3 regions of the Qiania dongpingensis genome follow, and region 3 is predicted to be linked to each of the others. Evidence: predicted binding sites of a transcription regulator. Region 3 holds the regulator's gene; each other region holds the start of a gene.

Region 1 (3,282 bases), 1.2 Mb from region 3:
CACTTTCCGTCAATTTCGCCACCGGAATCCCCGTCCACCGGGAAATGATCCGTGCGATTTCCTCTTCTGTCACCGCTTCATGGAGCAGGGACAAATCCTGCCCCTTGACTCTTTCCTCTTCAATCTCCAGCTGTTTTGTAAGCTCCGGCAGTCTGCCGTACTGGAGCTCAGCGGCTTTGTTGAGGTCATAGTTCTGTTTGGCTATCTGAATCTGGCTGTTGATCTCATCTATCTGCTCACGCAGCTTCTGGAGCTTCTCCACGGAGGTCTTTTCATTATCCCACTGGGCTTTCATCTTTCCAAACTCTTCCCGGTAATTTGCCAGCTCCTTCTGAAGGGCCGCCAGCCTGTCCTTGCTCAGGTTATCCGTCTCCTTCTTTAAAGCTGCTTCTTCAATCTCCAGCTGCATGATCTTTCTGGACAGTTCATCCAGCTCCGTCGGCATGGAATCCAGCTCCGTCTTGATCAGGGCACAGGCCTCGTCCACCAGGTCGATGGCCTTATCTGGCAAGAACCGGTCGGAAATATAGCGATTAGACAGAATCGCGGCGCTGACTAAAGCCGCGTCGTTGATCTTCACGCCGTGGAATACCTCATATCTGTCCTTAAGCCCCCTCAGGATGGAGATCGTATCCTCCACCGTAGGTTCATCCACCATAACCGGCTGGAACCTCCGTTCCAGAGCCGCGTCCTTTTCAATATATTTGCGGTATTCATCCAGGGTCGTAGCTCCTATGCAATGCAGCTCTCCTCTCGCCAGCATGGGCTTCAGCATGTTCCCCGCGTCCATGGCTCCATCTGTCTTTCCAGCCCCTACTATGGTGTGGAGCTCATCCACAAACAGAAGGATCTTTCCTTCACTCTTCTTCACCTCTTCCAAGACAGCCTTGAGCCGCTCTTCGAATTCCCCCCTGTACTTCGCTCCTGCCACCAGAGCTCCCATGTCCAGGGAAAACACGATCTTGTCCTTCAGCCCCTCCGGCACGTCACCCCGGACGATCCTCTGAGCCAGCCCCTCGACTACGGCAGTCTTGCCGACGCCAGGTTCTCCGATGAGTACCGGGTTGTTTTTTGTCTTCCGGGACAGGATCCGAATGATATTCCGTATCTCTGTGTCCCGTCCGATGACCGGATCCATCTCCTGATTCCTGGCTCTTTCTACCAGATCCGTTCCGTATTTAGCCAGCGTATCATAAGTGGCCTCCGGATTGTCACTGGTCACTCTCTGGTTTCCTCTCACTGTGGTAAGGGCCTGCAGAAAACGATCTCTGGTAATCCCGAATTCCTTAAACAATGCCTTCATCGCGGAATTTGGATATTTAAGCAGCGCCAGAAACAGATGCTCGACCGATACATATTCGTCTCCCATCTGTTTTGCCTCATCTTCCGCGTTGACAAGAACCTTGTTCAGGTCGCTGCTGACATAAAGTTTTGAGTCTCCAGATACTTTGACCTTCTTATTCAGCGCCTCATCCACCCGGTTTACAAAATATTCCGGCTGAATCTCCATCTTAACGATCAGCTTCTTGATCAGGCTGTCGTCCAGGGACAGCAGGCTGGAGAGCAAATGCTCCTGATCAATCTCCTGATTTCCATATTCATAAGCCAGTTTCTCGCAATTCTGAACTGCCTGCAGAGAATTCTGTGTAAATTTATTGATATTCATAAGGACACCTCCTTGTGTACTTTCCCATTTCTTTGTTATATTCGTACTATAACACTTATTTTTAGCACTGTCAATAGGAGAGTGCTAATTTTTATTTTCATCTCTGCCATAATGGTCCCCCAGAAAGCGCCGCTGTATGCACCACCGTCCGGCAGGAAGGCGGCGGTGTTATAAGCAGCTTCATGGTCTCCTCCGCACTCTTTCGCGTTCTCTTATCTTGGATTCCATCAGCTCAGACAGCCTTCCTGCCTGCAGACATTGTTCTATCTCCGTTATCCCGAAGGATATCTGAAAATCTTCTTCCAACCTGAAAAGCAGGCTGACAAAAGCGAGCGAGTCAAAGCCTAAATCCGTATATAGATGAGATTCCCGGGTAATGGGAACAGTTACATCTTTGATATCTTCTATCTTTTGTGTAATGATATTCCATACTTCCATAACCCGTTTTACCTCCGCTTTCAAATTTTAAAGAACGTTATTTTTGAAAACCGCCAGACTGGGAAAAGGGAATCGTTATATTACATAGTCAAGATTCAGCGGCTTATTTGAATAACGGTTAAAGAACGATTCATATACCCTAGTGTTAAAAAGTTTGTACTTGCGCTTACTCCTATTTCATCACCTGCTGTTAAGGAACTTTGAACAATAAATGATGAACTGCTTCTATTAGTTATATTAAAATAAGAAGTAATATCGTCAAAGATTGGCATCCCATTGACCGTCACAAATGCATTTATATAAGGTTGAGCGGCGTCTGGATCAACAGTGGCTTCCGCATTAATAGAAATCGTTATTTGATAAACACCGGTTTCATTCACTATTAAATTATTACCCGACTGATCAACAGACATATTGGATAAAGGCCCAGCTAAACTAAATGGAACAGGTGTAGGTACTCTCCCAGGTATCTCTATGCTAATCCCTCTTAAAGATCCATAAGCCAGAGCGCCTGCAGAGCCATTTCCTCCCTGGGGGCCTGCCGGTCCCGGTTCTCCCTGGGGACCTGCTGGTCCTGGTTCTCCCTGGGGACCTGCCGGTCCTGGTTCTCCTTGGGGACCTGCCGGTCCTGGTTCTCCTTGGGGGCCTGCCGGTCCTGGTTCTCCCTGGTCTCCCTTACAGCCTGGCGGGCATGGCGGAGGACATGGCGGCGGGCACGGCCTGCACCGGTTACCTCTGCAGCAGGATTCCGTGTTTAATTCTATATCATTATTTCGCATTTAATCATCTCCTCAAATATTTGCTGTGATTTTATGGTTCTGATATAGTTTACGCGGTTTCACCCAAACTGTTCTTCTTTCTCCCTGCCCTGTGTTATTTATCCGACCTTTTTCACGTTTTATTGACATCTTCTGTTTTTTAGGGATATAATTACGGAAAGTGCTGTCTGTTTTATTGTGGAGGTAGTAGTATGGAACTTTATCAGCTTGTTTATTTTAAAAAGATAGCGGAATCTGAAAACATCACAAAAGCTTCCGCGGACTTAAGCATATCCCAGCCTTCCCTCAGCCGTTCTTTGAAAAATCTGGAAAGCGAGCTGGGCGTACAGCTTTTCAACCGCGAGGGCAAGAAGCTCCTTCTAAATGAAAACGGCATCGTATTCCTCGGCTATACTGACC
Region 2 (3,282 bases), 1.1 Mb from region 3:
GAATCCGGCGGTGACGGTGGCGATACCGGGTATGGCCGCGGTCAGCGAGGTGGAGGAAAACGCGGCGGCGGCCGATGACCATGCGCCTTTCAGCGAACGGGAGAAAGAGGAGATGGCGGCCCTTGAAAAGGAATTGGGGACTCAGTTCTGCCGGCGCTGCAATTACTGCGCGCCCTGTACGGCAGGAATCGCCATTCCCAATGTGTTTTTATTTGCCGGGTATCTGAGGCGGTATGATCTGGCGGCGTGGTCAAAATCCAGATACGACAGCCAGGCCGTAAAGGCTGATGCCTGCATGGACTGCGGAGCCTGTGAAGAACGCTGTCCTTACCATCTTCCAATCCGTGAGATGCTCAAACAGGCCCATACGGCGCTGGAGGCAGTGGGAAAAGACGAAAAGTAGACAGAAGAATTGAGAGAACTATATGAGGACTAAACGAAGGATAACAATTTGGAGAGGCTTATTATCGGCCCTTTCCATAATCCTGCTGATTGGCACGTTAAACGCCTGCGGAAAACAGGAATCCACATACGCAGGAAGCCCCTTGGCGGATGCTCAGGCGCAGGACAGCCGGGAAGAGGCAGATCTGGCTGTCCACTACCTGGACGTGGGACAGGGAAGCGCTGCTCTTTTGGAATCGGACGGACACTATGTGCTGATAGACGGAGGCGTCAATGAATATTCGTCGTTCGTGGTCAGCTATCTGAAAAAGCAGGGAGTAGAAACATTGGACTATGTCGTGATCACGCATTATGACGCGGATCATTTGGCCGGCGTCATCGGCGTGCTTCACCAGTTTTCTGTAAATCAGGTGTTGTCCGCGGATTACGAGGCCGATACAAAGCTCTACCGCTCTTATACGGAGATCATGGAGGAAAGATCCGTTCGGGAGCAGCACCCCCGGATCGGGGAGACCTACACGTTTGGCTCCGCTCTCATCCGGATTACCGGCCCGGTCAAATATGACTATGAAGATGAGAATGACAATTCCGTCAGCGCCGTGGTGTCTGCCGGGAGCAATAAATTTTTCTTCGGGGGAGATATGGGAGAAGCTTCGGAAACAGACGTGCTGGAAGAAGGGGTCGATGTGGAGGCGGATGTATATCTGGTCAATCATCATGGCTCGGATACCGCAACTACAGAAGCCTTTTTAGAAGCGGTGGCCCCTTCGGCAGCAGTTATCAGCTGCGGTTCCGGGAATTCCTATGGACATCCCAAAGAAGCGGTGCTTGAGAGGCTTTCCGAGCAGGGGGCAGAGGTTTACCGGACGGATATTCAGGGGACGCTTATTGCCCGCAGCGACGGGAGAGAAATCATATTTGATCAGAAGCCGGATAAGGCAGAGACAGATGCGAATCAGGCGGGTGCAGCCGGTGAAGAGACAAGGGAATATATCCTGAATACTAACACGAAGAAGTTTCATTTGCCGGACTGCGGCAGCGTGAAGGACATGAAGGAGAAAAACAAGAGGTCTTTTGTGGGAAGCCGGCAGGAGGTCCTGGACGAGGGATACAGCCCATGCGGGAACTGCAGGCCATGAACATTCCTCTTTAATTATGAAAACCTCAGTGATGACTCTATTTTAGTCGCTGAGGTTTTTTTGTGAACTTTTTGTGAAATCAGCACTCGACGGTTGACAGCGCTAATAATAAGTGTTATATTACACATAGAACATAAGGAACAGAAAAAAACTTCCAGATGTTCCAATACCGTTGATGTAAGAACACCATGACATAGAAAAGAATGGAGGAATGAATTATGTTGATGCCTAGTATTTTTGGAGAAAATTTATTTGATGAAATGATGGATTTTCCTTGGGGAAACGATTTCTTTGGAAGGCGCAGTCCTCTGTATGGGAAGAACGAAAAAAATCTGATGAAGACAGATGTGAAGGAAACAGACGGCAGCTACGAGGTAGCGATCGATCTGCCGGGATTTAAGAAAGAAGATGTGTCGGCTACCCTGGAAAATGGTTATCTGACGATTCAGGCGGTAAAAGGCTTGGACAAAGAGGAAAAGGATAAAGAAGGGAAATATATCCGACGCGAACGCTATGCGGGCAGCTGCTCCAGAAGCTTTTATGTGGGAGACAGGGTAAAAGAGGAAGATATTCAGGCCAGATTTGAAGACGGGATCTTGAAGCTTTCCGTGCCGAAAAAGAATGAGGCCATTGAAGAGAAAAAAGGTTATATTGCCATCGAGGGATAATGCTCCATTCCTCTTAACATAGATACAAGAACAGGAGGCCCCTTCCGGAAGAAACGGATGGGGCCTCCTGTTTTGCCGCGCCCTGTGTCAGAGCCGTGGAACCTTTTTCAGCTTTCCGGGACGGTCCGCCGGCAGGCTTCATAATCCTCCTGCCATTTTTCATATCCGGCCTGACCACGGCGGTCTGGCAGCCGGTAATTCTGAGAGAGGTACTCTCCGAGCGAAGCGGTCACCTTTCGGGCTCCGCTGTAGTTCAGGTGAGTTGCATCCCTGGTATCTGTCTGCCAGTCAATGCCCGTGTTCTCCAGAGCGGCGTTGTAATCCAGAAAGGGTATTTCATGGCTTGCGGCAAATGCAGAGACGGCCTTGTGCTTAGCCATACTCCAGCCGTTGGGAGATGGAACGCTGAGAAGCAGAAGCTTTATGTCATGCTTCCGGCAGAGCGATACGATACGGTTCAAATAAAAAAGCTGAGTGGGGTCCAGCGGAGCGGACGCTCCCGTATCGGCCATGTAATCGCCGGAATATGGAGTGATCTCTGTCCGGTAGGAGTAGCCGTGCATTTCGGGGACCCAAGAATAGTCTTTTGGAGAAAAGAAATCTTGGACTTTCAGATCTTTAAAGCGGTTATGAAACCGAATGGAGGGAAACCATGATTCCAGCATGGTCTTCAGGGAATTCTCAGCGGCTGCAATACCGCGTCCCTGATAAAGCGTATCGGTTTCCAGAATGACAAGCTTTGGCTTTTGACAGGAGAGAATTTCTTTTAATGCCCGATAAGACTGGCTGGCGTCATGCCAGGCGCCGCCGGAGGTATAACAGGTATAGCCGTAGTTTCCCCACAGCTGCGGCACTACGATGCCTTCAGAAGCGTTGCTGTCCCCTATGACCGCTGTATCCAGTGTGTTTTTTGGGAGCCCGTAGAAGCCTCCATAGTCATAAGTGCCCAGATGAGTATTGTCCTTGGGGGCCAGGATATTACCCGCCGCGGTCAGAAGAAGAAAAAGGATGCAGAGAAAGGAGATGGCGCGGACCATATGCCGCAGCGCCGGATGTCGTTTCATTCTAGGGTT
Region 3 (3,282 bases):
AGCGGGGATATGACCGCTATGAGATTTCTAATTTCGCCCGTTTGGGATATGAGTGCCGTCATAATATCGGTTATTGGACTGGGGTCTCCTACTTGGGTTTTGGCATATCTGCTTCTTCTTATATGGAAGGAAAACGTTTCATCAATTGTGAGGACCGTAAAGTATATACGGAGGCCATGGCGGAACTGGAAAAGAACCGGGATATCGAGCCGGCTCTGAGGACGGTCCGCAGAGAGGAAGAGATCGTCACCAAGGACCGGGCGATGGAGGAATTCATGTTTTTGGGACTTCGGATGATGTGCGGAGTTTCCGAGAAAAGATTTATGGAACGGTTTGGAGTGTCCATGAGAGAAATATATGGACCGATCTTGGAAAAGATGGAGCGGAATGGATTGATGGAATGGGACGGAATACGGGCGTCATGGAAGCTGACCGATGCCGGAATCGACGTGAGCAATTATGTGCTCGCAGATTTTCTGCTGTGAAAAGAGATGGAAAAAAGTATGCGGGAAAGGGTCGAGGCTTTCCCGCGTGAGAGTTGGTGGGGTAAAAGAGGTTGGCAATATCTTTTACAAGTATTATCATACTTGTGGAAATGAAAGAGTTCCATCAATATTTTGGCTGAAATTATAACAATCCTGCGGCCGGGCGTATCAAGTCTCCCCATTGTGGGAAAAGATACGCCGCTTTCTTTATAGAGAATCGGATGTCTTAGGGAATAATACAAATTACTTTTTGGAATCATTTTTAGTCAGCTCCGACTAAGCTCCGATAGAATACCGGCAGAAGTTCCGGGCCGTCACGATTTCGGCTCGCTGGCGATGCAGGGGCCGCTTTATCCCCGCTTCAGGAGTACCGCTCACATGTCGGCGGGTAATCCGGATGATTTCCCGCCTCCGGTTCGCTCAGAAACGAAATCGGTATTTTTCGTTTCTGCCTCCCTCCGCCTGGGGAACACCAGCCTCTGCCCTGCGGCGCTCACCTTTAGGCCGGCCCGGAATCTTTCTGCCGGTATTCTTTCTGCCGCACCTTTTCGGACGACTTCCGCTCCCTTGATTCCAGAAAAGGATCGGATATCCACACGGCCCGCGCGCCTTACGGCAACGGGCTGCGGTTGTCCGCCCCAATAGCTTTTGAGGCAAACGGAAGATACATTGGTGCGGGAGGAGGAGCGGGAGGAACAATCGGATTCCATCGTAAAGCGAGCGCCGCAAAGGCGTTAGCAAAATTTTCTCGGACGCAGGGAGGCAAAAATCGCATATCATGCGGATTTTTGTTGGAATCTGACATGGAAAAATTAAGGTTTATCCATGTCAGTTGGAAAGGACCGACTGGAGACCGTAAAAATTCTGGTTACGGCTGCCAGCGAGCCGCCTGGATGGAATCGGATTTCCTCCTGTCTCATCTGGCTATGGAGAAAAGTTTGTTTAAAAGGTATCATTTAAGAGACCACTGGCAATTTGCCTATTATGAAGGAAATGTGAATTTCTAAAAAAGATGTTGACAAAGTGAAATGGTAGTGCTATCTTATTGTTATGAATATTAGCACTCTATCAAGTTGAGTGCTAACAAGAGATGGGAGGCGTGAGGGATGGAATTGGATGAACGGAAGAAAAAGATTCTGAATGCCATCATCCGCAACTACCAGGAGACCGGCGAACCGGTCGGCTCACGCACTATTTCCAAATATTCAGATTTGCAGCTGAGTTCGGCCACTATCCGGAATGAAATGGCGGATTTGGAGGAACTGGGACTCATTGTTCAGCCCCATACTTCGGCGGGCAGGATTCCTACAGACAGAGGCTATCGCCTTTATGTGGATCAGATGCTCGGAGATGCCTTGCATGAGCCGGAGCACGAAGTAGCCGGAACACAAGATTTCCTCGTGGAACGTATGGACAGGATGGAGCAGGTCCTGAAGCAAATGGCAAAGCTTATGGCAGCCAATACGAATTATGCTTCTTTGATCTCGGCTCCGAGGTATAACCGGAACAAGGTGAAATTCATTCAGCTGTCCCGGGTGGAAGAGCATAAGATTCTGGCTGTTATTGTGGTAGAGGGAAACATCATAAAGAATTCTATTTTTGATGTGGATGAGGTTGTAACAGAGGAAGACCTCTTTTCCCTGAATCTGATGCTGAATACCAATCTGAATGGACTGACCATAGAAGAGATCAATCTGGGAATAATTACAAAATTAAAAGAACAGGCAGGTACTCATACTGATGTAGTAGGGAAGGTCCTCGACGCAGTTGCGGAAGCCATCCGGGTGGATGAGGAAGACCTTCAGATATATACCAGCGGCGCCACCAATATTTTCAAATATCCGGAGCTATCAGACAGCAGCAAGGCGAGGGAGATCATCCAGGTATTTGAAGAGAAGGAACAGCTCACCAATCTTCTTACAGATAAGCTGAACGAGGACGGGAAGCAGGGCATACAGGTCTATATCGGAAATGAAACGCCGGTGCAGAGCATGAAGGACTGCAGTGTGGTCACAGCCACATATGACTTGGGAGAAGGCCTGCAGGGGACCATCGGTATTGTGGGACCGAAGCGGATGGATTATGAAAAAGTCGTTTCCACGCTTCATACGGTTATGAGCCAATTGGATACCATGTTCAAAAAAGAGGAATAGAAAGGCGGAATCAACGTGTCGGATACAGATAAGAACTATACAGAAGAAATGATGGAAGATTTGGAATCAGATTCAGCGGAGGATACTCTGGAAGAAGCGGTTCTGAATTGTGACGGAGAAGGCAGCCAAAGGCAGGAAGCCGGGAGCGGAGAGACGCAGGCAGGCGGGCAGGAAAAAGAAGCCGGAGAAGAAAAAGAAGAGCCGGAGAAAAAGGGATTTTTCAAAAAGAAAGAAAAGAAAGATAAAAAAGATGTTCAGATAGAAGAATTGAATGACAGGCTGAAGCGTTCCATGGCGGAATTTGAAAATTTCCGGAAAAGGACGGAAAAAGAGAAAGCGGCCATGTATGAGATCGGAGCCAAAAGCGTGATTGAGAAGATCCTTCCCGTGGTGGATAATTTCGAGCGTGGTATGGCGACGCTTAGTGAAAAAGAAGCCCAGACTCCTTTTGCAGAGGGGATGGATAAAATATATAAGCAGCTTCTTACGACCCTTGAGTCTATGGATGTGAAGGCCATAGATGCGGTAGGGCAGGAGTTCAACCCGGATTTCCACAATGCCGTGATGCATGTGGAGGATGAGGAGAGCGGTGAGAATATCATCGTTGAAGAATTCCAGAAGGGCTATCTATACCGGGACAGCGT

What was found. The regulator HrcA, encoded in region 3, represses chaperone genes, less so after heat shock. The targets are predictions, from matches to a motif close to TGTTAGCACTCNNNNNNNNNGAGTGCTAACA.
Region 1: the regulator HrcA is predicted to act here: its motif matches at 1,726-1,756, upstream of clpB (ATP-dependent chaperone ClpB).
Region 2: the regulator HrcA is predicted to act here: its motif matches at 1,619-1,649, upstream of H9Q78_RS09380 (Hsp20/alpha crystallin family protein).

The regions. Positions count from the first base shown of each region.
Region 1 covers NZ_CP060634.1:2,120,583-2,123,864, reverse strand. Annotated here, with positions in the region: gene clpB (ATP-dependent chaperone ClpB) at 1-1,666, opposite strand, end outside; gene H9Q78_RS09875 (acyl carrier protein) at 1,847-2,104, opposite strand; gene H9Q78_RS14500 (BclA C-terminal domain-containing protein) at 2,200-2,883, opposite strand; gene H9Q78_RS09865 (LysR family transcriptional regulator) at 3,075-3,282, shown strand, end outside.
Region 2 covers NZ_CP060634.1:2,008,386-2,011,667, forward strand. Annotated here, with positions in the region: gene H9Q78_RS09370 (aldo/keto reductase) at 1-403, shown strand, start outside; gene H9Q78_RS09375 (ComEC/Rec2 family competence protein) at 426-1,541, shown strand; gene H9Q78_RS09380 (Hsp20/alpha crystallin family protein) at 1,760-2,209, shown strand; gene H9Q78_RS09385 (hypothetical protein) at 2,317-3,273, opposite strand.
Region 3 covers NZ_CP060634.1:944,152-947,433, reverse strand. Annotated here, with positions in the region: gene hemW (radical SAM family heme chaperone HemW) at 1-485, shown strand, start outside; gene H9Q78_RS04465 (hypothetical protein) at 860-1,081, opposite strand; gene hrcA (heat-inducible transcriptional repressor HrcA) at 1,592-2,638, shown strand; gene grpE (nucleotide exchange factor GrpE) at 2,690-3,282, shown strand, end outside.